2 regions of the Nitrincola nitratireducens genome follow, and region 2 is predicted to be linked to the other one. Evidence: predicted binding sites of a transcription regulator. Region 2 holds the regulator's gene; the other holds the start of a gene.

Region 1 (11,989 bases), on a different contig from region 2:
ACAGGCCGCGAAAATGAGAAACATCCCCAGCCAATCCTGAGTCGATAAATAGAGATACCCCCCCAACCATACCCCTACCCAAGGCACTAGGATCACGGGAAGGCCTCGCACCAAAGGATAGAGTACACTCACGTCTCCCCTCGCGTAGGCCCAGGCTAAACCCGCCATATAAATGCCCTGAAAGGCACCTGACAACAACCAGACTCCCCAAAATTCCAGAGGTAAGGCAAGCCAGTCCCTATAGATCAGCAACCAAGGACTAAAGACAATCGCCCCGGCCAACATCATTAGGGTGAAAAGTGCCAGTGACGGCTGTTGCTTTTTTCCTAAGAGATTCCAGCCTGCATGTAAGCAGGCTGAAACCAGTACCAGTGTCAGTGCAAGACTATTCAAGGACGCTCTTCATTTGCTAAACGTAGGGTGATATCGTCTAGCACCTCAGGTAACTCGGCAATTGAGTCAATGACATAGTGCGCCCCTGAAGATGCCAAGGCTTGATGGGCAACAATCGCTTGCACATCCCGCTCCTCTTCACTCAGCGCCAACCACTGCGCCTCAGAATACCCCGTTTGATTGCCCGACACGGCCACTGCAACGGTCCACATCCCTGCATTTAGACCCTCTTCAATGCCCACAGCCGTATCGTCAACCTTGACACAGGCTTGCACGCAACTGACCTCCAACGCTTGCGCATTGGTTAAGCACATCCAAGGATAGGGGCGTCCAGCCGGAACATCGCTGGCACAGACGACCGAGTCCGGTGTAAAGCCTTGTTCAGCCATCGCAGGTAACAGACCTTGAATCATTTCACGGCTATAGCCCGTATTCACGCCAATCAAAATGCCCATGTCATCGCAGTACTCCATCACCAAATCAATGCCAGAAATCAACTGATGATTATCGGCAATGGCCGCAACCTGATGCACAACAAACGCATGGTAAAGCCGATCAATATCCTCATCCGTAGCCTTAGTGCCTTTCACTGCCAGCCATTCTTGTGCAATACGCGGCATAGCCAATAAGGCTTCTATATGCTCACGCTTTTCTTTTCCCATGGGTGCCCGAGCCTCTGTGATGGAGATGGGCACGCCTTCTTCCGCAAATAAGGCTTGAAAGGCTTGAATCGGTGCCAAAGAACCGAAATCGACGCAGGTTCCCGCTAAGTCCATAATCACAGCCTGTACAGGCCCCGTGTAACGTCTTTTATATCGGTACATCGAACCTCTCCTCTATTCAGATTTCGTTGGTAGATGCTGCGCATCCAGTGTTACACCTAGGGTTTGGCACGCACTGGCAACAGCCAGGAGCACTTGATCCATTTCAGCTTCAAATAACTGACCAATGCAGCCAATGCGAAAACTATCGACTTCGGTCAACTTACCGGGGTAAATCAAAAAGCCCTGCGCCTTAATGCATTGATAAAAATCGGAGAAGGAAAATGCAGGATCACTTGGCGCAATAAAGGTGGTAATAATCGGTGACAACCACTCATCCTCTAACAGTGTGGCAAACCCCAACGCACGCATACCCGACACCAATCGATCACGATTGCGGGTATAACGCGCCAAGCGTGCGGCCTGCCCGCCCTCTTCTGCATATTCATTAAGCGCCTGATGAAAAGCGGCCACTACATGTGTCGGAGGTGTAAAGCGCCATTGACCGGTTTTCTCCAAGTACTGCCACTGATCGTACAAATCCAAGGACAGTGACGGTGAGCGCGCTTCACAGACGGACAATGCCTGTCTCTCGATCAACGCAAAACCAAATCCAGGCACCCCTTCAAGGCACTTATTGGCCGAAGACACCAAGGCCGTGAAAGGTAATTGAGCTGCATCCACAGGCAAGGCACCAAAAGCGCTCATCGAGTCCACAATCAACTGCCGCCCCTGCTCTGCAACCACCTGAGCGATACTGTCCAAGGGGTTGAGAATGCCTGAACTGGTTTCACAATGAATCAACACCACATGTGTTATGGCGGGGTCATCGATTAATAGTTCCTCAACTTCATGAGGCAGCGGCGGTAAATAATCGCCCTTATCCAGCGTGACGTGGGCATGACCCATACGCTGTAATATCTTCGCGGCACGTTGTCCATAGGCACCGTTCATCAACACTAGGGTTTTACTGGTACGATCAAGCAAGGTGGCAAACACGGCCTCAACCGCAAACGTACCGCTGCCCTGAATCGGAACACACACATGGGATGCCTGTGCATTGGCAATCATCAGCAGGCGTTGGCACACGTCTTTCGTAATTTCGTTAAAATCACTGTCCCACGAGCCCCAGTCGCGCAGCATGGCTTCTTTGACTCGGGTCGACGTCGTGAGTGGACCGGGCGTTAATAAGTAGGGTTCTTGTTTCATCATTTCATCCAATCTACGGATAGAGTCGAAAGTAAAATCAACGCTGACGCCATATCTGCGAGCGCTTCAGTATTAGGTGTGTACACATGGCGTGCAGAATTTTGACGACAACCGACGTCAGCAAAATCAACACGGACATGGCCGCTGCACTGGCAAAGTAACCTGCTTCATCCAAATGCAGCACCGCAACCGATGCTAGACGTGTATCGGGTCCATAGAGGAAAATCACCGCCGACACGGTCGTCATGGCATTCACAAACAAATACACCGAAATATCCAACACCGCTGGTAAGGAGGTGGGTAAGGTGACACGCAGATAGGTGCGCCAAAACGGCACTTTTAATGAAGCTCCGACCGCTTCAAACTCAGGGTCCAGCTGCTTTAAAGCCGTCATTGAGGTTAAATGACACACGGTATAAAAGTGCACCAGCGTATTCAAAACCAGAATCGCCAAGGTGCCATAGAGTATATTTAAAGGGTTGCTCGGATGGTTAAAGAAGAAAATATACGCCAAGCCGAGCACCATTCCCGGGACGGCCATCGGCAAGATTGCGAATAAATGCACCCACTGGCGCAACAGGCCAAACTCCTTCGTTTTTTCAACCATCCACGCCACGGTAAAAATAACCAACGTACCGATCACCGCAACACTGGATGCCATTTTTAACGAATTGAACCAAGACTCCCAACCACTGCCGCCTAAGCCATCAAACTGATAATGACGCAAGGTATAGCTCAAGTTGTAAGGCCAGAACTGAATAAGGGATGCATAAACAGCCGTGCCAATCATTAACAAAATGACAGCCGCAACGGAGAAGCACAAGAGCGCAAAAACCCAATCACGAACAGGAGATGGACTGGCTGATACGGTACCGCACGTGCCGATAATTGAGCGGTTTGCTTACGTTGCACCCAGCGATCTGCGATAAAGGTTAAGACCGCAGGCAACAACAAAATCATACTCACCACGGCGCCCATCTGGAAGTTTTGTTGACCGACCACCTGCTTGTAAATGTCAGTTGCCAATAGGTTGTATTGCCCACCAATGATTTTCGGCACCCCAAAATCCGTGATGGCAAGGGTAAATACCACAAACGCACACGAGATCAACCCATAGCGAATACCCGGCAAGGTCACGGTCAGAAACGTTCGCCACGCTGGTGTTTTTAAGGAGCGTGCCGCTTCATACAAACGTGCATCGCTGTTGGACAAGGCCGTCACCAAGATCATTAAGGCATGCGGAAAAATCCAGAAACACATACCTATGACAATCCCTATCGGACCGTAAATAGATTCACCGCCCAACAAACCTTTTAAATAGCCTTGATTACCAAAGATATATACCAAGCTAATCGCCGGTAACAACGAGGGCGCTAAAATCGGCAAGAGGGTTAACACTTTAAACACCCGCTTACCGGGCATGCAGGTGCGTGTGATGCCATAGGCACACACAAAGGCTAAGCTCACTACTAAACACATGGTCATGATCGCGATGAAAAACGAGTTCGCGATTGAATTAACCAATGAAGGGGTTGAGAAGTAATGCCGATAATTGGCCAAGCCAATAAAGTCACCCGCCGAGTTCTGCACACTTTTCAACAACAGGGTATACAAAGGAAAGACTAAACCAATCAGCATGAGTGCCAAGGCTAAGAGCATCAAGCCGAGTTTAATCCAGGCCTCTTGATTAAAGCCAAAAAGACCCGTCATACGGGCAGTCGTTAGCGTTGACATGCTAGTTACCATCCTGCCTAAACACACGACAACTCGCTGCCGGCAAGGCCAAATGTACGTCTTTGCCCAGCTGAATCTGATGCTGCACCGCATCTGCATGCTGAATATCCACGCGCAACTGAATATCAGCACTCGTCACATCACAGGTTAAACGTAAAAAAGCACCTAAATATTCAATATGGATAACGCGTGCCTCAAGTTGCGAATCGGCCTGTCCTGACGATGTCAACACCACCTCTTCGGGTCGGATCGCCAGATGTACGGGGCGTTTGTTTTCAAAAGCATGAGGCTGTGTGGTGTAGCGCTGCGCGCCGAGCATCACGGCCGTTGGAGAACACACCTCTGCGCTCAAGAAGTTCATATTGCCAACAAATTGAGCAACAAATGCACTCTTTGGATGACGATAGACCTCTTCTGGCGTTCCAATCTGCTCAATCACACCGTGGTTCATTACCACAATACGATCCGCCATGGTTAAGGCCTCTTCTTGATCATGCGTCACCATCACCGTGGTCACACCCAAGGTCTTTTGCAAGGCTTTAATCTGTTGACGCAAATGCACACGCACCTGTGCATCCAATGCCGACAACGGCTCGTCTAACAACAGCAACCCTGGCTTCGTCGCCAAAGCCCTTGCCAAGGCCACACGCTGCTGTTGGCCGCCCGACAATTGCGCAGGATACTTTTTCTCAGACCCTTCCAAACCAATTAAACACATCAGCTCGTGCACACGTGCTTGCAGCGCCTGACGTGAGTGCCCTTGATTGCGCAAACCATAGGCAATGTTGTCTGCAATCGTTAAATTGGGAAACAAGGCATACGACTGAAACACGATGCCGAAATCACGCTGTTGTGGTGGCAAATGTGAAATTTCTTTACCCATTTGCACAATACGTCCGCTCGATTGAGGCTCTAACCCAGCAATCGCACGTAGTAAGGTGGTTTTTCCACAGCCGGACGGCCCTAAAAAGCAAACAAACTCACCTTCATAAATGGTGAGATCGATGGTGTTTAAGGCCACAAACGCACCAAAGGACTTGCTCAGCCCTTCAATTTCTAAACAAATTGACTCAGATACATCCGAATCCGGCATAAACGCCGTCTGTCCGACCAACGCCGCCAACGACGGTTGTTGCATTGTTCTCATAACATCACCCATTGAATCCCCAAGACCGCATGATTAACACCTCGGCCTATCCTCGACAAAAAACAGCCCCACAAGGGCGGCTGCTTTTCACCTAACCATCGTGCTAGGGGCAAGCAGCCGTCTCTTGCGGGGGCTGTTATCCCCGCGAAGACGGGGATCTACTGACTTGGTTCGACTTATTTAGAGTCTGACTTAGCATCGTAACGACGCTGCCATTCTTGAAGGATGCGATCACGATTCACGGCCGAGAAGGCAAAGTCGTTATCAATCATGCGCTCAACGATGTCTGCCGGATAATTCTCAATAGGCTTTGCCACTCCAGGCATCGCCACCACCGCATAACCTTCGTTGTAAAGCTCGTTGGCATCCCGGCTGACAGCCCAATCCATCAAGGTTTTGGCCGCATCCATGTTCTTCGTGCCTTTCACAATGGCCGCGGCTTCCATATCCCAGCCTAAGCCCTCAGATGGGAAAACCACTTCAACGGGGGCACCTTGCGATTTCAAACGTGCGGCACGGAATGCGAAGGAAACACCGACAATTGCCTCACCGGATCCCGCCAAATTACACGGCGCTGAACCCGAATGGGTGTAGCGGCTGATGTTTTCATGCAGACCGTCCATGAATTGCCATGCTTTTTCTTCACCCCACAGCTGAATCCAGCTCGACACGTCCAAATACCCCGTACCAGAAGAACTTGGGTTTGGCATCACCACATGGCCTTTGTATTCAGGCTTGGTCAGATCCTCCCAGCTCGTTGGCATTGGCACGCCATGCTTTTCGCCTTCAATCGTGTTGTAGCAAATCGCCGCCACCCATGCGTCCATCCCTACCCAAGCAGGTGGTGTGTTCACATCGACAAACTTAGGATCCAGTAGCTCAACGCCTTTGGGTGCATAGGGCTCTAACAACCCTTCTTCATCTAATAACAGCAAACTGGTCGCCGCCAATCCCCAAATCACATCGGCTCTTGGGTTATCCTTTTCAGCCAATAAACGCGCGGTCATAACCCCCGTAGAATCACGAACCCAACGAATAGAGATGTCTGGATGTGCTTGATTGAAACGCTGCGCGTACTTTTGTAAGTCATCTGATTCAACCGCCGTGTACACGGTCAATTCTGTTGCCGAAGCCACCGTAGAGACACACAAAGCTGTCGCTAAAGCGAGCGTGGTTTTCTTAAAGGTAGTAAATGACATGAGTGAAGCCCTCTTGTATTGGTATAGACCAGATATTAAAAGCGACTTATGACAACTGCATGACATTTTGATGAACTGTTAATTACGTTTTCTCATGAGCGAAAATGTCATTTAACTGACATCCAGATGCAACAAATAGACCCTATGATCGCAGCCCAGACAGGACGTCTTACTTCACAACATACTAGTTTGATTCGATTTTTGTGTACTCACTTTATTTTTAAACAGGCGTCATAGGGGAATTTAATGAAAAAGTCACTTCTGTGTATGGCAATTGCCAGCAGTCTTATCGTGCCAGCCGTGGCCATGGCCGATGCGACTCTTTACGGATCATTTAGAATGGCGATGGTCAAAGAAGACAACAAATCCATGTCTTTGGACGATGACAGCACGCGAATTGGTGTACGTGGAACGGTCGACCTAGGCCTTGAAGACACCAAAGGGGTCTTCCGCTGGGAACAAGCGTTGGATGTTAATAAAGGCGCTCTAGATTCTGGCCGTTATGCATGGTTAGGTGCTACAGGTTCATGGGGTACCGTGACCGGTGGTAAGCAAGACGCTCCAATCCAAGCCTTAGTCACCTCGTATGCGGATGACTTCAACTCAGGTGCTCAGGGCGGTCACTCACAGGTGGCACGTCAGTTTAACCGTCGTCAAGGCAATACCCTTGTGTACGCGTCTCCAAAAATGAACGGCTTACAAGCCTCTGCTTCGGCTGTGTTTGCAGGTGATGACCTGTCATCAGGCAATAAAGACCGCATGGTTGATGGTTACAGCTTGGGCCTTGCCTATGATGCCAACAACCTCTACTTCGCGGGTGCCTTTGGCAACGCTAAGTCTGGTAAAAATGCCGTTGGAAACTACGGTATCGATCAGAACACTTGGGGCTTAGCCGCTGGCTTTAAAGTCTCAGGCCTTACCTTGAAAGCCAAATACGTTCACCTTGATGATAAAACTGGCGGCAGCTCGTTTGTTAGAACTCAGGGTGAAGCGAATGAGTATGTTATCGGTGCTAGCTATGTAATTGATAATACCACTCTAATGGCTGAGTTTGGTCAAACTGAGCGTAAGCCAGATAACGCCGTGGATCTGAAAGGCAGACACTATGCGCTGGGCGTTCAACAACGCATGGGCCGTGGTCGCGTGTATGCTGAATACCATGATTACACCAAGCTTTGTATGCCAGCCGTGGCGACAAGTTTGTGGTCGGCTACCGCGTAGATTTTTAATGCTCAGTAATTCACAAAAAAGGCTCATTTGAGCCTTTTTTTATGTCAGACAGCAAACGGATGATACCCATGAATCAGTTTAAAAAAGCCGCTCTAGCGCTATGCATTATGGCCAGCATTGCCACCTCAGCCCAGGCCTTAACCCTGACCGAAGCCGGGCGCTATGCACCCAACACCGTGCCTTTTGCTAAAAGTGCTGCCGAAATTGTCGCCTACAGCCCAACTCAACAACAAGCCTATGTTGTCAATGCACTCTCTGGCCAAGTGGATGTGATTGATCTATCTGAAGTGAGCGCTCCAGTTAAAATAGAATCGCTTGATATTGCAGCCGATGTGATGGCCGCCATCGCTGGCACCCGCATGACCGCTGTCAATAGCGTCGCAGTGCATGGCAACTTAATGGCTGCGGCAATCGAAGCCGACCCTAAGCAAGAAACAGGCTATATCGCCGTTTATCAGTTGGAACTGGATGGATCGGTCAAATTTATCACGGCCTACCCTGCTGGCGCTTTACCCGACATGGTCACCTTTTCACCCAATGGCCACTATATCCTAAGCGCCAACGAAGGCGAGCCTAACGATGAATACACCATCGACCCAGAAGGCTCGATCACTGTTGTCGATATTCGTGAAGGCTTAGATAAAGCCATCGTGCATACAGCCAACTTTTCAGCCTTCAATGACCAAAAAGCCACATTGATCGAGCAAGGCATTCGTATTTTCGGCCCAGGTGCCAGCGTAGCTCAAGATCTTGAACCTGAATACATCACCATCACCTCTGACAGCCGCTACGCTTGGGTCGCCCTGCAAGAAAACAACGCACTCGCCAAAGTGGATATCGAAAAAGCAACGGTCGACGCAATCTATCCACTGGGATACAAAGACCACAGCTTAGTAGAAAATGCTCTTGATGCCAGCGATAAAGACGACAAAATCAATATCCGCCAGTGGCCAGTCTTGGGCATTTATCAACCCGATACCATTACCCTGTATGAGCACCAAGGTGAGTCCTATATTTTAACCGCCAATGAAGGCGATGCGCGCGACTATAAAGGCTTCTCTGAAGAGTTTCGTGTCGCCGATATTGAAAAGAAACTCGGGGGCACTCTCGCCATTGATACCTCTGGCATTCCTGCCTTTGACGGTAAGCTGACAGACCCAGAAAACTTAGGTCGCTTGCGTATTTCAGCCGTGCAAGGCGCTAATTCAGATTGTACTCCAGATGCACAAGGTCTACCGATGGGCTGTACTTTTGACTCTCTCTACAGCTATGGCGCGCGTTCATTTTCGATCTGGAAAGAAGAAAACAACCAACTCGTGCAGGTCTACGACAGTGCAAATGAGTTTGAACGGGTCATTGCTGAACGCTTCCCTGAACATTTCAACAGCAATCACAACGAGCAGCCAAGCTTTGACAGCCGCAGCGACGATAAGGGCGCTGAGCCAGAAGCCTTAGCCGTCGGTCAAGTGGGTGATAAAACCTATGCCTTTATTGGCATGGAGCGGATGGGCGGTATTTTTGTCTACGACATTACCAACCCCTATCAAACCGAGTTTGTGGATTACGTGAATAATCGCAACTTTGATGTCGATATCAACCGTGAAATGAATGGAGACGTACTCGCCAATCCTGAAGCGGGAGACTTAGGACCAGAGGGAATGGCGTTTGTTCATGCCGATCAAAGCCCAACGGGTAAAGCCATGTTGTTGGTCGGTAGTGAAGTCAGTGGCAGTTTGACCGTGTACTTTGTGGAATAAGCTCTGACGCATCAAGACTCAAGACTCGGCATCAATCCATCCTTGGTGAACGATGGTCTTGAGTCTTACTACGTCAGGTTTTTTGCAGAGATGTGTGCTCTAGCATATCTCTACCGTCTACTAGATAGGTTCATTGCCTTTTTGAATCAAACAACGTCTTTGCAAAATAATGTCACGAAAGGTAGCGCTGGTCGTTGACCAATCCACAATATCCATTTTCCAGGGCAAGTCAGACTCCGAGAGCCCTCTTTTCCCTTGTCAAGGTTTGGAATGTAACAACATTTTTACTTAACCTTTACACTGCACCATGCTATTAATAATAGAATTCTAATTTGCAGCAAGGTAGGTTGTTTATGTCCAAACCAACACTGATGATACGTCAACAAATCAACTTGGCCTTTGTTTGCATACTCGTTTTAGCGCTTCTCGTGATTGTCGCCGTGGTAGAGTTGAAGGTAAAACCCGACCTGATTTCACAGCAGCAACAACAAATCTCGGTTAATCAAGCAGGGCTCTCTGATTTACTCAGTGAAAATTTAGCGCAAATCCAGCTTCTTACCAGCACGTTAGCTCTGGCAACCTCAAAACTTCCCAAAGACGAGGCTTTATTTAAAAAACTCTTTCCTGAAATCATCGACAACCATGGAGACTCTGCCATTGCAGGCGGTGGCATTTGGCCTGAACCCAACACCTTTACACCCGGTGTCCAACGTCGAAGTTTTTTTTGGGGTCGCTCAAATAGCGGAATCGAATACCTAGACGACTACAACGATCCAACGGGTTCAGGCTACCATAATGAGAGCTGGTACCAAGTCGGCCGAAACGCTCCTTTAGATCGTTGCAGCTGGTCTGAAGCCTACATCGACCCCTTTACGCAGATTCCAATGGTAACCTGTACAGTCCCAATCCATGAGAATGGACGTTTTACAGGCGTAGCCACAGTCGACATGATGCTAGATGGTATTACGGCTGTGCTAGAGCAGCATGGGCGTGAGAATGGCGGGTACGTATTCGCAATTGACTCCACAGGGCAAATGATTAGCTTTCCAAAATCCGCTGCAAACATTGTTAAATCTGATGATAGCTTAATCACAGCAACAGAGCTGGGTCGAGAAATACCTTGGCTAGCTAATGTGATTACACAAGCTCTTAATTTGCGAGAGTCTGAAGTGATTGAGTTGCCAAATGATGCCATTCTCAACGAAGCGGCGTATGTCGACCTGATTAGGCACCCCCAGACGGCTGGATCATTGGTTTGGTGGTACCTAAAAGTCAAATGACTGCAACGGCTCAAAGCATGGGCCTCTTTTTAATGCTGGCGATTGGAGCACTTCTTGTGACAGTGGGTATTTTAGCCGCCTTTTTCTTTCGCAATCTGCTGCATAAAATTCAGCAGACAACAGAGCAGATTAAAGGGTTAATCAAGGGGAATAGCGCTCAAGCACTTGACACTGGTACGATGAACGAAATTGGTGAATTACGCCAAGCAGTCAATGCATATGGCAATAAATTAAAAGCCTTGTTGGATGAGATCCACAACGAATCAAAAAGCCTTGTGCACGATGCCGAGCAACTGAAAAGCTTTAGTAACGAGTTTCTCAATAAAGCCAACAGCCTGAGTGATGAAAACCATATGCTGGCTGCAGCCACAGAAGAACTGGGAGCCACTTCCCAAGATGTGGCTAGTTTTGCGAATGAAACCAAGGGTACGGTTGAGCGCATTCATCAGGACGTTTTAAGCAGCGGACAAGAAATGTCCCGCGTGGCAACAACCATGCAAACGCTTGCTGACACCATTACACGAGCCCAACAGAATATTCTTAAGCTCGATGAAGATAGCCGTCAAGCCAATGGAATGCTCAGCGCCATTCGAGCGATTGCAGAACAGACCAACTTACTTGCACTCAATGCCGCCATAGAGGCCGCGCGTGCGGGTGACTCGGGACGAGGATTTGCCGTCGTTGCTGATGAAGTACGAAGCTTAGCGGCAAAAAGTGAAAGCTCAGCCGTCGAAATAGAAGCGATTTTAAGCCGCTTACAGAAAGGATCACAAGACTCCGTGGCCGCCATGGAACAAGGCCAGAGCGAAACAGGTCATGCTGTTGAATCTACGCAAACAACTGCAATGCATCTGCAGAAGGTTGTCGATGCTTTTTCACAAATCACAGACCAAGCCACTCAAATATCAATTGCCGCCGGAGAACAGCAAAAAGTATCACATGAACTCAGCCAGTTTGTTTCTCGCTTACAAGCACTGACAGACAGTAACGCGTCGGACTCCAGTCATCTGAGTACAATGAGTGAGAAAATTGATGGCATTGCTAAGCGGTTGAATGCGATGAAGTGAGGGAAATGAGGTGAGCTTGGTCTATTTATGATTGACCAAGCTCATTTCAGATCAACCTTACTAATCGGTTCATTGCCTTTTTGAATCAAACAACGTCTTTGCAAAATAATGTCACGAAAGGTAGCGCTGGTCGTTGACCAATCCACAATATCAACCTTCCAAGGCAAGTCAGACTCCGTAAAAGCGTCTACTAAATCCGAATAAACACCAAT
Region 2 (11,989 bases):
CCTGATCGGCCCTTCTGGCTGTGGCAAATCAACCTTACTGCGCAGCCTTAACCGCTTAAATGACTTATCAACAGAGTGTCGAGTGTCTGGCCAGATACATTTGGATAACCAGGATATCTACGCACCCAGTATGAATATTGCAGACTTAAGACGGCGTATTGGCATGGTTTTCCAGCTTCCAAACCCTTTCCCTAAATCCATTTACGAGAATGTCGCGTATGGATTGCGAATACAAGGCATCCGCAGCCGTCGCCGATTGGACACCGCCATTGAGCATGCCTTGACGCGTGCAGCCTTATGGGATGAAGTGAAAGATCGATTAAACACCAATGCCTATGAGCTCTCCGGAGGTCAACAACAACGATTGGTGATAGCCAGAGCCTTAGCTGTTGAACCTGAAGTTCTGCTGCTAGACGAGCCCGCATCCGCATTGGATCCAATTTCGACACTTAAAATTGAAGAGCTCATCACAGAATTGAAACATAATTACACTATAATCATAGTGACGCATAATATGCAGCAGGCTGCGCGCGTATCGGATTATACGGCTTATCTGCACCAAGGCACTCTCATTGAGTATGGCGAAACACAGCAGCTATTCACAAACCCTCGTAAACGAGCTACCGAAAACTACATTACAGGCCGATTTGTTGAATAACACGATGTGCGTTGACATCAAACAATAATAGGACAACATCATGTTCACAAGTAACGAAGGCTTTTCACGGCACATTTCACAACAATTCAATCATGAGTTGGAAAAAATACGAACTGAACTTTTAGCCATGGGCGGGATTGTTGAGCGGCAAGTCAGTGATGCGATTGAGGCACTGATCAACAATAACCTCGATATGGCTGAAGAGTCGCGACGCATGGATAAGCAAACCAATCAGATGGAACTGAGCATTGATGATCAGTGCACAAAAATGATCGCCACGCGCCAGCCCACGGCCAGTGATCTACGTTTAATTGTGTCAATTAGCCGCTCAGTGACTGACCTTGAACGCATGGGCGATGAAGCCAGCCGCATCTGTAAGCATGCGATCGAGATTGCACAAAGTGGCCCTTCTCCTAAAGGCTATCAAGAGGTTCGTCATATCGGTAAGCTCGTTTCGAGTATGGTCAAAGATGTTCTAACGGCTTTCGCACGCAGCGATCTGGAGTTGGCCTATAACGTGGCCAAACAAGACAGCAATGTGAACATGGAATACCGTACAGCGATGCGCTCCTTGGCCACGTATATGATGGAAGACCCGCGTTCAATCTCTGCCATTTTAAACGTTATGTGGGTACTCAGAAGTCTTGAGCGTATCGGTGATCATGCCCGAAACCTTTCCGAACACTTAATTTATCAAGTCAGCGGCATGGATGTACGTCACCAAAGCCTCATCAGCATTAAACGCTCATTACGCAACGAATCTCCAGACGATGAAATGGAGCTGAACGAAGATAATTAGCCGCTCAGAACGTATCCATTTGCACAAAAATGTTATACTGCCGACCCCATAACAACGGCTATGTGATGTTTTTGTGCACTATTCAGACATTCCACTTAACGGCTTTACACGATCCACTTGGCTCAGTGCAAAACGCAGACCTGCCCTGTCTAGCCACTGGCGCAATTGGCTGTGCGACAAGGGCTCATTAACTGAGGCCCTAATTCGCGCCAGTCACGGACAGTTTTCTGTTAAGCTTCTCTCTCAAAACCTAGCTATCCCCACAAAAGATGAAGCATCCGCCTTGGGCTTAAACCCAAAACAACGTGTTCTCATTCGTGAAGTCGAGCTCTTGGGTCACCAACAACCTTGGGTTTACGCGCGCTCAGTTGTTCCTGTCGCAACACTAAAACAGTGTCATCAGCGTCTGAATCGACTCGGCAGTCGCTCGTTAGGAACGATGCTGTTTACAGACCCAACCATCAAAAGAGGTGACATTGAGCTTTGCCACTTCTACGCCAATGGACAAGCCTACCCGAGCCGCCGCTCTGTGTTTTGGATCGCGGCACATCCGCTACTCGTCACCGAAATCTTCCTACCGCCGATGCAGCAAATTACCTATCACCCTAACGCTTAAGTGCTTTGTAAGATCGTTTAAACGTTTCTATTCTCAACTCTATCTATTACAATAAAGTCTAATTTAGATAAAGGAGTTATATCATGAAACTGAATGTCGGCGGAATTGATCGCATCCTACGAATTGTGATTGGCGCAGCGTTGGTCCTCGCAACCCTGTTCGGTGCACTGCCTATCTGGGGTTGGATCGGTATTGTACCTTGTTGACGGGATTGGTCGGCTATTGCCCACTCTACCCACTTTTGGGAATTTGCACGAAAAAGTAAGACGTTATTTTGACTCAGCGCCTTAAGGCGTACAATAGCGCCTCTAAAAGGAGCTGAGTCATGAATGTTGCAAATAAAGTTTCCGTTTATATTCGTTTAATGCGTGCTGATCGACCTATCGGCACCTGGCTTCTGCTGTGGCCCACACTTTGGGCGCTCTGGATTGCATCGGAAGGCGTCCCCGCTCCCCATCTCCTCATTATTTTTATTTTGGGTGTATTTTTAACGCGATCGGCTGGCTGTGTCATTAATGACTATGCAGACCGGCATATCGATGGTCATGTTAAGCGCACCGCCAATCGCCCTTTAGCCACTGGCGAAGTCTCTGAGAAGGAAGCCATTTATTTGTTCATCGGCTTAATGCTGATTTCATTCTTTCTCGTTCTTTTTACCAACACCATGACGGTTTTAATGTCAGTGGTGGGCATCGCACTTGCATTCACCTATCCCTTTATGAAGCGCTACACGCATTTACCGCAGGTGGTGTTAGGCGCTGCATTTGGTTGGGCCATTCCTATGGCGTTTACGGCGGTGACTGAGAGCCTGCCAACCCTTGCACTGCTGTTATATCTCGCAAAAGTGCTCTGGACCGTTGCCTATGACACTCAATACGCCATGGTGGATCGTGACGATGACCTGAAAATCGGCGTTAAATCCACCGCCATTTTGTTTGGTCAGCGCGATGTGCTCATCATTAGCCTTCTTCAATTGTCTGCTTTAGGATTGTTGGCATTTGTCGGCCTGCAGCTCTCTATGAGTGGCTGGTACTATGCGGGTCTACTGGGTGCCGCTGGCTTTTTTGTCTATCAATTTTTGCTGATTCGGCACAGGGAACGCGACCCGTGCTTTAAAGCCTTTTTAAATAATCACCTGGCCGAATTATCCGTTCTGATAGGGATTGTTCTGCATTATGCTGCCTAAACTTGGTTGTTTTCATAAAATAGATAATACTAAGGCCGTGATTGTCATATTTATGTAACAGAAACGTCTTGTAATAGGTATCTGGTTTTTAATGTTGAGGTTTTAGGGATGTCTGTTGCTAAACGGGTATTAATTGTTGATGACGAAGCGCCTATCCGCGAGATGATTGCTGTCGCACTTGAGATGGCTGGCTACGAATGCATAGAAGCTGAGAATGCTCAACAAGCGCATGCCGCTGTATTGGACCAAAAGCCGGATATGGTATTGCTGGACTGGATGATGCCAGGTACGAATGGAATCGATTTCGCGCGTCGTTTACGTCGTGACGAAGTAACGTCCAACATCCCGATTATTATGTTAACGGCCAAAGCCGAAGAAGATAATAAAATTCAAGGCCTTGAAGTCGGCGTTGATGACTACATCACCAAGCCCTTTTCACCGCGCGAATTAGTGGCTCGTCTAAAAACCGTCCTGCGACGCACGACACCAAAAGGCATTGAAGAGCCGGTTACCGTGGATGATTTAACACTTGATCCTATTTCTCACCGTGTGTTATCCAGCAACTCACCCTTAGAACTGGGCCCAACAGAATTCCGTCTGTTGCAGTTTTTCATGACGCATCAAGACAGGGCATACTCCCGTGGGCAGTTATTGGACATGGTTTGGGGTGGGAATGTTTACGTTGAGGAGCGCACGGTTGATGTGCACATTCGCCGCCTTCGCAAAGCACTGGGCGAACGACACGATTATTTAATTCAAACCGTGAGAGGAACAGGCTATCGGTTTTCAGCTCAACTGAGTTAGAGTTAACCTTCTACTTAGCATTGAACCAACCCGCTATGGACCCCCATATTTATGGTTATCTCCAAACCAAAATTGTTTGTTAGCCTATTCACTTTTTGTGTTGTCGGGGGTTTGGTTGGGTTCGTCACTGAGCACTTTCTGCTTGGCTTATTGCTGGGCTCGCTCTCGTGGAGCCTCTATCAGTTGCGACAGTTTCAGCGTTTATATGCCTGGGCCATCAAAACAGACAACAGTGAACCACCGGATCTGCCGTCCTCTTGGGGCGATTTATCCTATGCTCTGTATCGCTTACAACGCTCCAACAAGGAGCATGAAACAAAGCTCCTGTCGGTCATCAGACGCTTCCAACAATCCTCCGCTGCGTTAGAAGATGCCGTTGTCATTATTGATGCCAGAGACAAGTTAGAATGGTGGAATCGATCAGCTGAGCGCTTATTGGGCCTCAAACCCAAAATCGATAAGAAAAAGTCCATTCTCAACCTACTGCGCGACCCGCGCTTTATTCGTTATTACAAAAAACAAGAATACTCCGAACCCTTTGAGTTAATGTCACCCGTTCATCACCAGATGACATTGCAATATCACATTACTCGATTTGGTGAAGGTGACAGACTCCTCGTTGCACGTGATATCACCCGCCTTAAGCAGCTTGAGCAGACTCGCCAAACCTTTGTCGCGAATGCATCCCATGAGTTAAGAACCCCGCTAACGGTGATTCGAGGGTATCTTGAAACCTTCTTAGATCAAGAGTTACCCAAACCCATTATGCGTGGCTTAAGCCAAATGCAGCAACAAACCTTGCGCATGGAAAGTCTAGTCAGCGATTTGCTGTTACTGTCACGTTTAGAGTCAAGCCAACACGTGAAAGATGAGCAACCCGTTAACCTTCCTTCTCTTCTATATCGAATCAAGCGTGACGGCATATTACTCAGTGGTACAAAAGAACACATCCTGACACTCAACATTGCGTCAGATAAAGACCTGCTCGGACAACCGAACGAACTTCACAGCGCCTTTTCCAATTTGGTATTTAATGCCGTCAGGTACACGCCAGAAGGGTGTGAAATAAAGATAGAATGGCGAAGCGACGCATCCGGCGGGCACTTAAGTGTCATTGATAACGGGCGCGGTATTGAATCACACCATATTCCGCATCTCACCGAACGCTTTTACCGCGTTGATGAAGGGCGATCATCGGAAACAGGCGGCACTGGACTGGGTTTATCCATCGTCAAACATGTCTTGGCTCGGCATGGCGCCAAACTTGAAATCAAAAGCAAATTGGGTGTGGGCAGTGAGTTTATCTGCCATTTCCCTGTTGATATGCTCACCGACGTAGAAATTGAAGAGTCTGAAGTAGATAATAACATCAGTCACCACTGACTCAGTGGAGAGTTTTTAGCCAATATCTGTGGAGTACACCTGATGTTTGCAATCTGTGTTCATGCGTTCGAACCCGACAATTTAGTCTACGAAGAAACCGAGCAGCCAAAAGCAGGCCCTGGCGAAGTCTTAATTCGCAATCAAGCGGCTGGCGTCAATCCAATCGATTGGAAAACCTGCTCAGGTGGCGGCGCTTCTGGCTTCATTGAACAATTTCCTTTTATTCCTGGATGGGAATTTAGCGGTATTATTGAAGCCTGTGGTGAAGGAGTTGACACTTTTAACGTAGGAGACGCTGTTTTAGGTTTCGTTCGTTTTCCAACACCCGCCAGTACTTATGCCGAGTATTTAACAGCGCCAGCTGACCAAATCGCACTGCGTCCAGAAGGATTGGATGCCTTAACCGCTGGCGGTTTAGGCTTAGCGGGCTTAACAGCATGGCAAGCCTTATTCGACAAAGGCGAGCTAAAAACGGGACAAAAAGTGCTGGTTCTAGCGGGTGCGGGTGGAGTGGGTCATTTAGCTGTTCAATTAGCTGCCATCCATGAGGCGCAAGTCAGTGCAACCTGTTCAACGGCCAATATTGAGTTTCTTCAAAGCTTGGGTTGCCAAGAAGTGATTGACTACACACGTGCTGATATGCGTGATTATGCAGACACCTTTGATTTAATTATCGATGGTGTAGGCGGCGATACGGCCATCAATGCTTTGATTACGCTGAAACCCGGTGGACGCATGGTGACCTTACCTTCCGTCACAGCCGCTCAGGTTGCCGCTGCGGCAGAAGGCACCGATGTCACCGTTGAGCCGATCCGTGTGGTGCCTAACCCACAACAACTGGCATCCCTTGCCAATTTAGTGGCCGACGGCAAGTTGATTTTAAAGCTGGCGAAGACCTTCCCCTTATCGGATGCCGCCGCCGCTCACAAACTGAGTGCAACAGGCAAAACCGTGGGTAAGATCCTGCTCAGTATTTCGGAATAAGACCTATTGGCTGCAGAACTGCTGCTTTTGACGCAGCAGCAATCTGCAGCCTTCGCCAGCAATATCCGCATCCCAACATCCGTAACGCGCCCAGTTCTTCTCTTCTTCGGTGGCTTTTTCATTGAACTCAGGGACATCTGCACAGAAGTTTTCGCTCGGTTGAGCCGCTTCTAAACAGGCTTTTAACTGAATGCCCTGATTGACCGTGCAGGCGTAGGTCGAATCGGTGCAACTTGCATAGTCGCTGAGCGCGCGGGTCACACAAGTCTCTTGATCTGAGACGTCTCCGAGCGCTAGGCCCTTCGCTCGATACTGCTTAGCCTCTTCTGCTCGTGTTTCATTAAAAGACTCCAACCACTGTGGCGATTGTTGCCAAGCGATAAGTCCAATAGCAACTAGAAAAACAAGACTAAACAGAACAATTTTACGACGCATGAAAAGCTCGCTTTAAGACCGACGACGATACAGGCCTGCGATGGTGATCAGCAAACCCAAACAAGACAGCAACATTCCACCATTGACCAGCAACGGCTTGCGAGTCATCAATGGCACAAAGGGATGTTGTTGCGACGAGTCACAGACTGCTTTGACATAATTCCAAGAGCCTCCGCTGGCCAAACAATCGTCGACCCACATCAGCTCACGAAAAAATATAAACAGCAGAACAAGACCGGGAATAATCAGTAGACACAAACCAATTCTAAGCATTACTCGCTATCACTAATACCAATGTTACTAATACCCTGATTTTCAGCCAACGTCCGAAGACTTTGAATAAAGGCTTTATCAGGATGCTCCTGACTCAAAATGCGCTCGAACACCTCTTCTGTAAAGGCATCTTCGTCTTGCATGAGTTCATGCGTTGAAATAAAGCGCATCAGATCAACATCTGACATCTGAGTGTCCGCTTGATTCACTTCAATAAAGGTCGCGACGGACTCATGCGATAAGCTAATCACACTCAGCACCTCGGACGCATCTTCTTCCAATATGCAGGTCAGGGTTGAGTACAAGGCTACAATCGCATCATGGGCTGGCATGGCGCCATACATATCAAACTCATCTAAAGATGGAATGTTGCTATCAATATGATCCAATTGAACTTCAAAGTTCATTTTGGCGCCACCGGATAAGTGCTGCCAAACGCCATCCATGACGGTGCGAACCTTAGCGGTATCACCAAAATTCAATAATTTGGAGAAAAGCATGAAGTTCGGCAACATGCGTTCAGTAAACGCAGCCGACACTGCCGTCAGTTGCCAGGGTTTCAGCTGATTCAATTGCTTGATAAGAGTTTGACTATCGCCCATTGAGCGCTCCGCATAATTGGCTTGTGTTAAGTCTATTGTACGTGCTTGAGTCTCGGATCTGTAGCATCAATGGCTTTTTTCACGCATTTGTCGCAAACAAATACAGACGACAGTGTAAAACGCTTCGTTCAAGCCGACTTTCATTGCTATACTAAAGCCTTGAAACCAATTGCTCCGACAGGAATCAGAGTTGAACCCCTTCAATCTTCTTAAATCGATTGCAGAGTCGCGTGAAAAACTGCGTAAATCTGAGCAAAAAGTGGCTGACTATGTGTTAGCAAACCCCAATGACGTCATTCATATGCGAATTGTGGATTTAGCTTCTGAAGCCAACGTGAGCGAACCCACCGTTGTCCGTTTTTGCCGGGCACTCAACTATGATGGTTTTCAAGACTTTAAACTGACGTTAGCGCAAGGGTTGGCGAGCAACACCAGTTTTGAAAAATTCTCGTTAGACACCAAAGACACCGTTATCGAGTTCAAGCAAAAGATTTTTGACTCGATGATTGGCAACCTGATTAACATTCGCGAACAGCTTGATCCAGAAACCCTAGAAGAAGCCATCGATGCGCTCGCCAAAGCCAATCGTGTTGAGTTCTATGGATTTGGTGCATCAGCACCCGTTTGTTCGGATGCTCAGCATAAGTTTTATCGACTGATGGTCTCGGCTGCCGCCTACTCCGACCCGCACATGCAAACCATTTCGGCGGTCACGCTGCGTCAAGGTGATGTGGTCGTTGCCATTTCACAAACCGGCCGCACGAAAGACTTGCTCCATACGGTGAAGTTAGTCAGAGAGACGGGCGCAACCGTGATTACTCTGTGTCCAGGCACCACTCCCTTAGCCGAGCTCGCAACGATTCCAATCCACGTTGACGTCGAAGAAGATAAAGATCTCAGCACCTTAATGTCGTCTCGTGTGGTGCATTTGGTCGTCATTGATATTTTAGCCGTGGGCGTGGCCATGAAGTTGGGCCCTAGCTTGTTTGACCATTTGAAGACCATCAAACGAAGCTTACGCAGTTTGCGGCAGAACGACCGTCTACTGCCGACACGTCGTCAAAACGATTTAACCGATTAAGCCATAAAACGTCATTATTCTGTCATTTTCCCTCTATATGATCAGTCCGTAGATCAAAAATTAACCGTTTGCAATTGATCTCAGCCCTAAAATCGGTTAATAATTGATCTGTGACAACCTTTGGAGCCGGGCGAGGCATCCTAGGCCGACGCCCGTGAGTCTGATAATTCAGATCGGAGTGGTCATTATGCTGATACGTAGTGAACAGGATCTATCGCCAATTCAAACGGAAGTATTCGACCTGCTGATTGGGTACGATGTTGAACAAACAAACATGCGTAAGAAGCTTGCTTCTAAACGCTTATTGGAGGCACGTCGAGCCATTGAAAAACGACGAGAAGAGCTGGAACTCGCCGCCTTTATCGACCAAGAAAGCTGGTTTGAAGGCTAATTGAATTTTTTGAATTTGTGAGGCAAGTGATTGGGGGCTTGCCTCATGCATTTGTGTGATTGAGTGGCTCAATCTTTACTCAGGCACAAAATACTTCTCGTGTATAAATTACAACGATAAGCCACATAACCATCCCTGAAAATCATGACTGCGCCCTAGTCCTAGGTATCTTTATACCTTTAAATCCCTATAAAGTTCTGGTGGGAGTTAGCTCGCTGGCTCAATAGTCATATGGTTGATCTTATTTATCGTTCCGAAGCAGCGAAATTGAGCTTTATGGCCGGCATCAACAATGTATATGACCGTGGCGTCATGATGTTTGTGGAGTGGTCGATGTTCTTTATTTTTCCGATGCTGTGGGTAGGTGTGTTGAGTTGGGCTGGTATGAGTGTAGGTAGTGCGGTTCAGAGCTCCCTCAGTAACTCAACACAAATAGCTCAAAGTGCTGGATCAGAGGGCGGTAATAAATTACAGGGTGCTGCTACTAAAATGGCAAGGAAATAACGGAAGTTAATTTTTACCAAAATAATCGGCTTCTGTCTCGTCGTCAGGAACGAGAAGGAAGCCGTCCTTATAGTAGCCCGAACCTTGAATACCAATTCCAATTCCATCTGGAATATTAGGGTCTCCGCCAATTGCTACAATGCGATCTTTTTCATCTTCTTTAGTATCTAGGATGGCTGCACCAAGGTTTTTTCCAGCTTCTAAGGACGCAGAGCCTAATGTTCTGATCAGGCCTTGGCTTTCATTACTACCGAATAAAAGAGAGGTAGTAAAGGCCTTGGCTCCTTTGAGAAGTTTGCTCATTTTCGACTCCTTCCGACGATCTCATTAAATATTTATAGGTACAATTTACTGTATAGCTGTCTCAACAACATTGCTTAAACTCAATACTAACATGAATTAATGAATACGCCATGAATGCGAGATAGGGGCTCATAAACTGCTCATTAGAGTGTGGCGTTTGAAGGGGCCAGATTAGTATGTTAAAAAGTCCATGATTTTAAAGCTTACATGACAATGGTGAACAAGCATGGATACAATTTTCAACCGCACAACGCTTGAGCAATTACCATCAATCACCGTAAAAGCATCAGTCAATTACTACAAGACGTTCACGTCTCCAAATCCAGATTACAATGTCAGTATTTTTAATACTACCGATGAGCTGGTTGGCACTGCCATCTATGCAGAGTCTCCGATATTTGATCGTATTTATCTGTTCAATATCGAGGTAATACAGCGCTTCCAGCGTAAGGGATATGCTACTGCTTTTTTGTTGTACCTAGCTCAAACCTATCGCCATCCAATTACCGCTGTTAAAGAACTCCATGGAGCATCCGGTTTCTGGAATTCAGCTCGTAAGCTGAGTAAAGTTGGAGTTGTTGTTACTGAACCTTTATCTGTTGGCGATATGAATGATGAGTCTCAGCGCTGGCAACACCTTTGGCACGAAGCAGAACGCCTTGAAAAGCTCATACTAGAGCGATTAAATATCCTTAATGAACCTTGGCGCATTGCAGTTGGACGCGGCTTAGAGAGCTGAGGAATGCTTGTCTTGCCGATCGCGTCAGCAGTTAAGCTGAAGTGAAACTCTTCGATAAAGAGGATTTTGTACTACCTGTACTGCCCGAAGGAATAAATGAAAATCGCAGCAAGGTAAAATATTCATGCCTTAGTTGTGGAGCAAATGTCCGAGGAAAGCCTGCACTGTTGTAATCACTGCGAATCTTGCGATTTAGCATTTAGTGAAAATTATTGAAACTATGATAGTTCTCAATTTCGTCATCATGAAAGTTGCGTTACTTGTCCTATCTGGCTATGATTTAACAGCTTAGTACTGTTTGACAGTCAGGCTTGTTACGCCTGCACCAAGTAACGCCCATACCTTAGCCGCATCGCATCTTCAGCGGCAGTCTAGCTATACTAGGTGATGCATTCTTTTTAACCCACTCGGGAACTTTCCCGAATGGGGCAGGCTTCCGAGATTTTCTGAGGGAGTCTCATGAAAACCAGTATCACCCTTTATGATGCTTTACGATCAATTGATGTCCCAGCTGATAAAGCAAAAGACGTCATTGAGGCAATGGAGTCAGACATGAACGAGCTTGCAACCAAGCAAGACCTTAACCAAGGACTTAAAAATCTTGAGGATCGTTTAACATCTCAGATGTTTCGTATGCTCATGATGCAAACCTTTGCTATTGCAGGTTTGGTGGTCGCTATCGTTAAGCTGCTCTAGTCTCTAGACCTCTTCTCTAAGATTTTGGCTATTTAGCCAATCATTCCGTTCTACTTCAACCCATTGGGAAATACTTCCCGTTGGGGGTGTTTTTCTTTGGGTTTTTCTTTTCCAAGGATAAATACCATGACCAAACCCATGATGAACCTCACTCGTTCATGCTCTCTAAAGCTCGATTTTCAGGTGTATCTGACTAACGACGTTCTGGAGGGTTGTGTCCATGTTTCTCAGACTGTCTACGAACAGTTAGGGATTCATCCGGCCGATCGCTTGGATTTGATGATCAATGATATGATCAGATTTCTAAAGCAATCGCCTAACGAGAAAACCTTTAGTTTCTATCGCTATCCTAGCCCGGATTTTCATGAAGGTATAAACAAAAACGGCTGAAAGCCTTATAGTTATTGGTGTCGAAGCAACAGCGATAAGGACTCAGCCGTGAGCAAAATGTTACCACAGACGATTCAGTTTTCCTCCCTTTCTCGCCACAAAATTGAAGCTCAGTTTAGCGGTGGTCATATCACCAGTGATGCCG

The links. The regulator PhoB, encoded in region 2, activates phosphate uptake and scavenging genes when phosphate is short. The targets are predictions, from matches to a motif close to TGTCATANNNNTGTCANA.
Region 1: a site for PhoB is predicted at 6,491-6,508, ahead of D791_RS14905 (putative 2-aminoethylphosphonate ABC transporter substrate-binding protein). Genes of this name have one in related genera too.

Annotation. Positions count from the first base shown of each region.
Region 1 is NZ_AONB01000020.1:28,882-40,870, reverse strand. Features, by position in the region: gene D791_RS14930 (EamA family transporter) at 1-393, opposite strand, end outside; gene phnX (phosphonoacetaldehyde hydrolase) at 390-1,217, opposite strand; gene D791_RS14920 (2-aminoethylphosphonate--pyruvate transaminase) at 1,230-2,363, opposite strand; gene D791_RS21895 (ABC transporter permease subunit) at 2,401-3,153, opposite strand; gene D791_RS21890 (ABC transporter permease subunit) at 3,153-4,097, opposite strand; gene D791_RS14910 (putative 2-aminoethylphosphonate ABC transporter ATP-binding protein) at 4,099-5,244, opposite strand; gene D791_RS14905 (putative 2-aminoethylphosphonate ABC transporter substrate-binding protein) at 5,421-6,443, opposite strand; gene D791_RS14900 (porin) at 6,690-7,664, shown strand; gene D791_RS14895 (choice-of-anchor I family protein) at 7,742-9,430, shown strand; gene D791_RS21135 (cache domain-containing protein) at 9,784-10,710, shown strand; gene D791_RS21130 (methyl-accepting chemotaxis protein) at 10,689-11,777, shown strand; gene D791_RS14885 (nucleotidyltransferase family protein) at 11,819-11,989, opposite strand, start outside.
Region 2 is NZ_AONB01000021.1:25,271-37,259, reverse strand. Features, by position in the region: gene pstB (phosphate ABC transporter ATP-binding protein PstB) at 1-658, shown strand, start outside; gene phoU (phosphate signaling complex protein PhoU) at 699-1,457, shown strand; gene D791_RS15295 (chorismate--pyruvate lyase family protein) at 1,531-2,073, shown strand; gene D791_RS15290 (YgaP family membrane protein) at 2,157-2,279, shown strand; gene ubiA (4-hydroxybenzoate octaprenyltransferase) at 2,399-3,259, shown strand; gene phoB (phosphate regulon transcriptional regulator PhoB) at 3,368-4,063, shown strand; gene phoR (phosphate regulon sensor histidine kinase PhoR) at 4,115-5,446, shown strand; gene D791_RS15270 (NADP-dependent oxidoreductase) at 5,489-6,430, shown strand; gene D791_RS15265 (hypothetical protein) at 6,434-6,865, opposite strand; gene D791_RS15260 (hypothetical protein) at 6,878-7,138, opposite strand; gene D791_RS15255 (YjaG family protein) at 7,138-7,740, opposite strand; gene hexR (transcriptional regulator HexR) at 7,931-8,821, shown strand; gene D791_RS15245 (PA3496 family putative envelope integrity protein) at 9,009-9,212, shown strand; gene D791_RS15240 (hypothetical protein) at 9,444-9,716, shown strand; gene D791_RS15235 (hypothetical protein) at 9,723-10,019, opposite strand; gene D791_RS19240 (GNAT family N-acetyltransferase) at 10,246-10,758, shown strand; gene D791_RS15225 (hypothetical protein) at 11,218-11,454, shown strand; gene D791_RS15220 (hypothetical protein) at 11,581-11,844, shown strand; partial or broken gene D791_RS15215 (IS1380 family transposase) at 11,902-11,989, shown strand, end outside.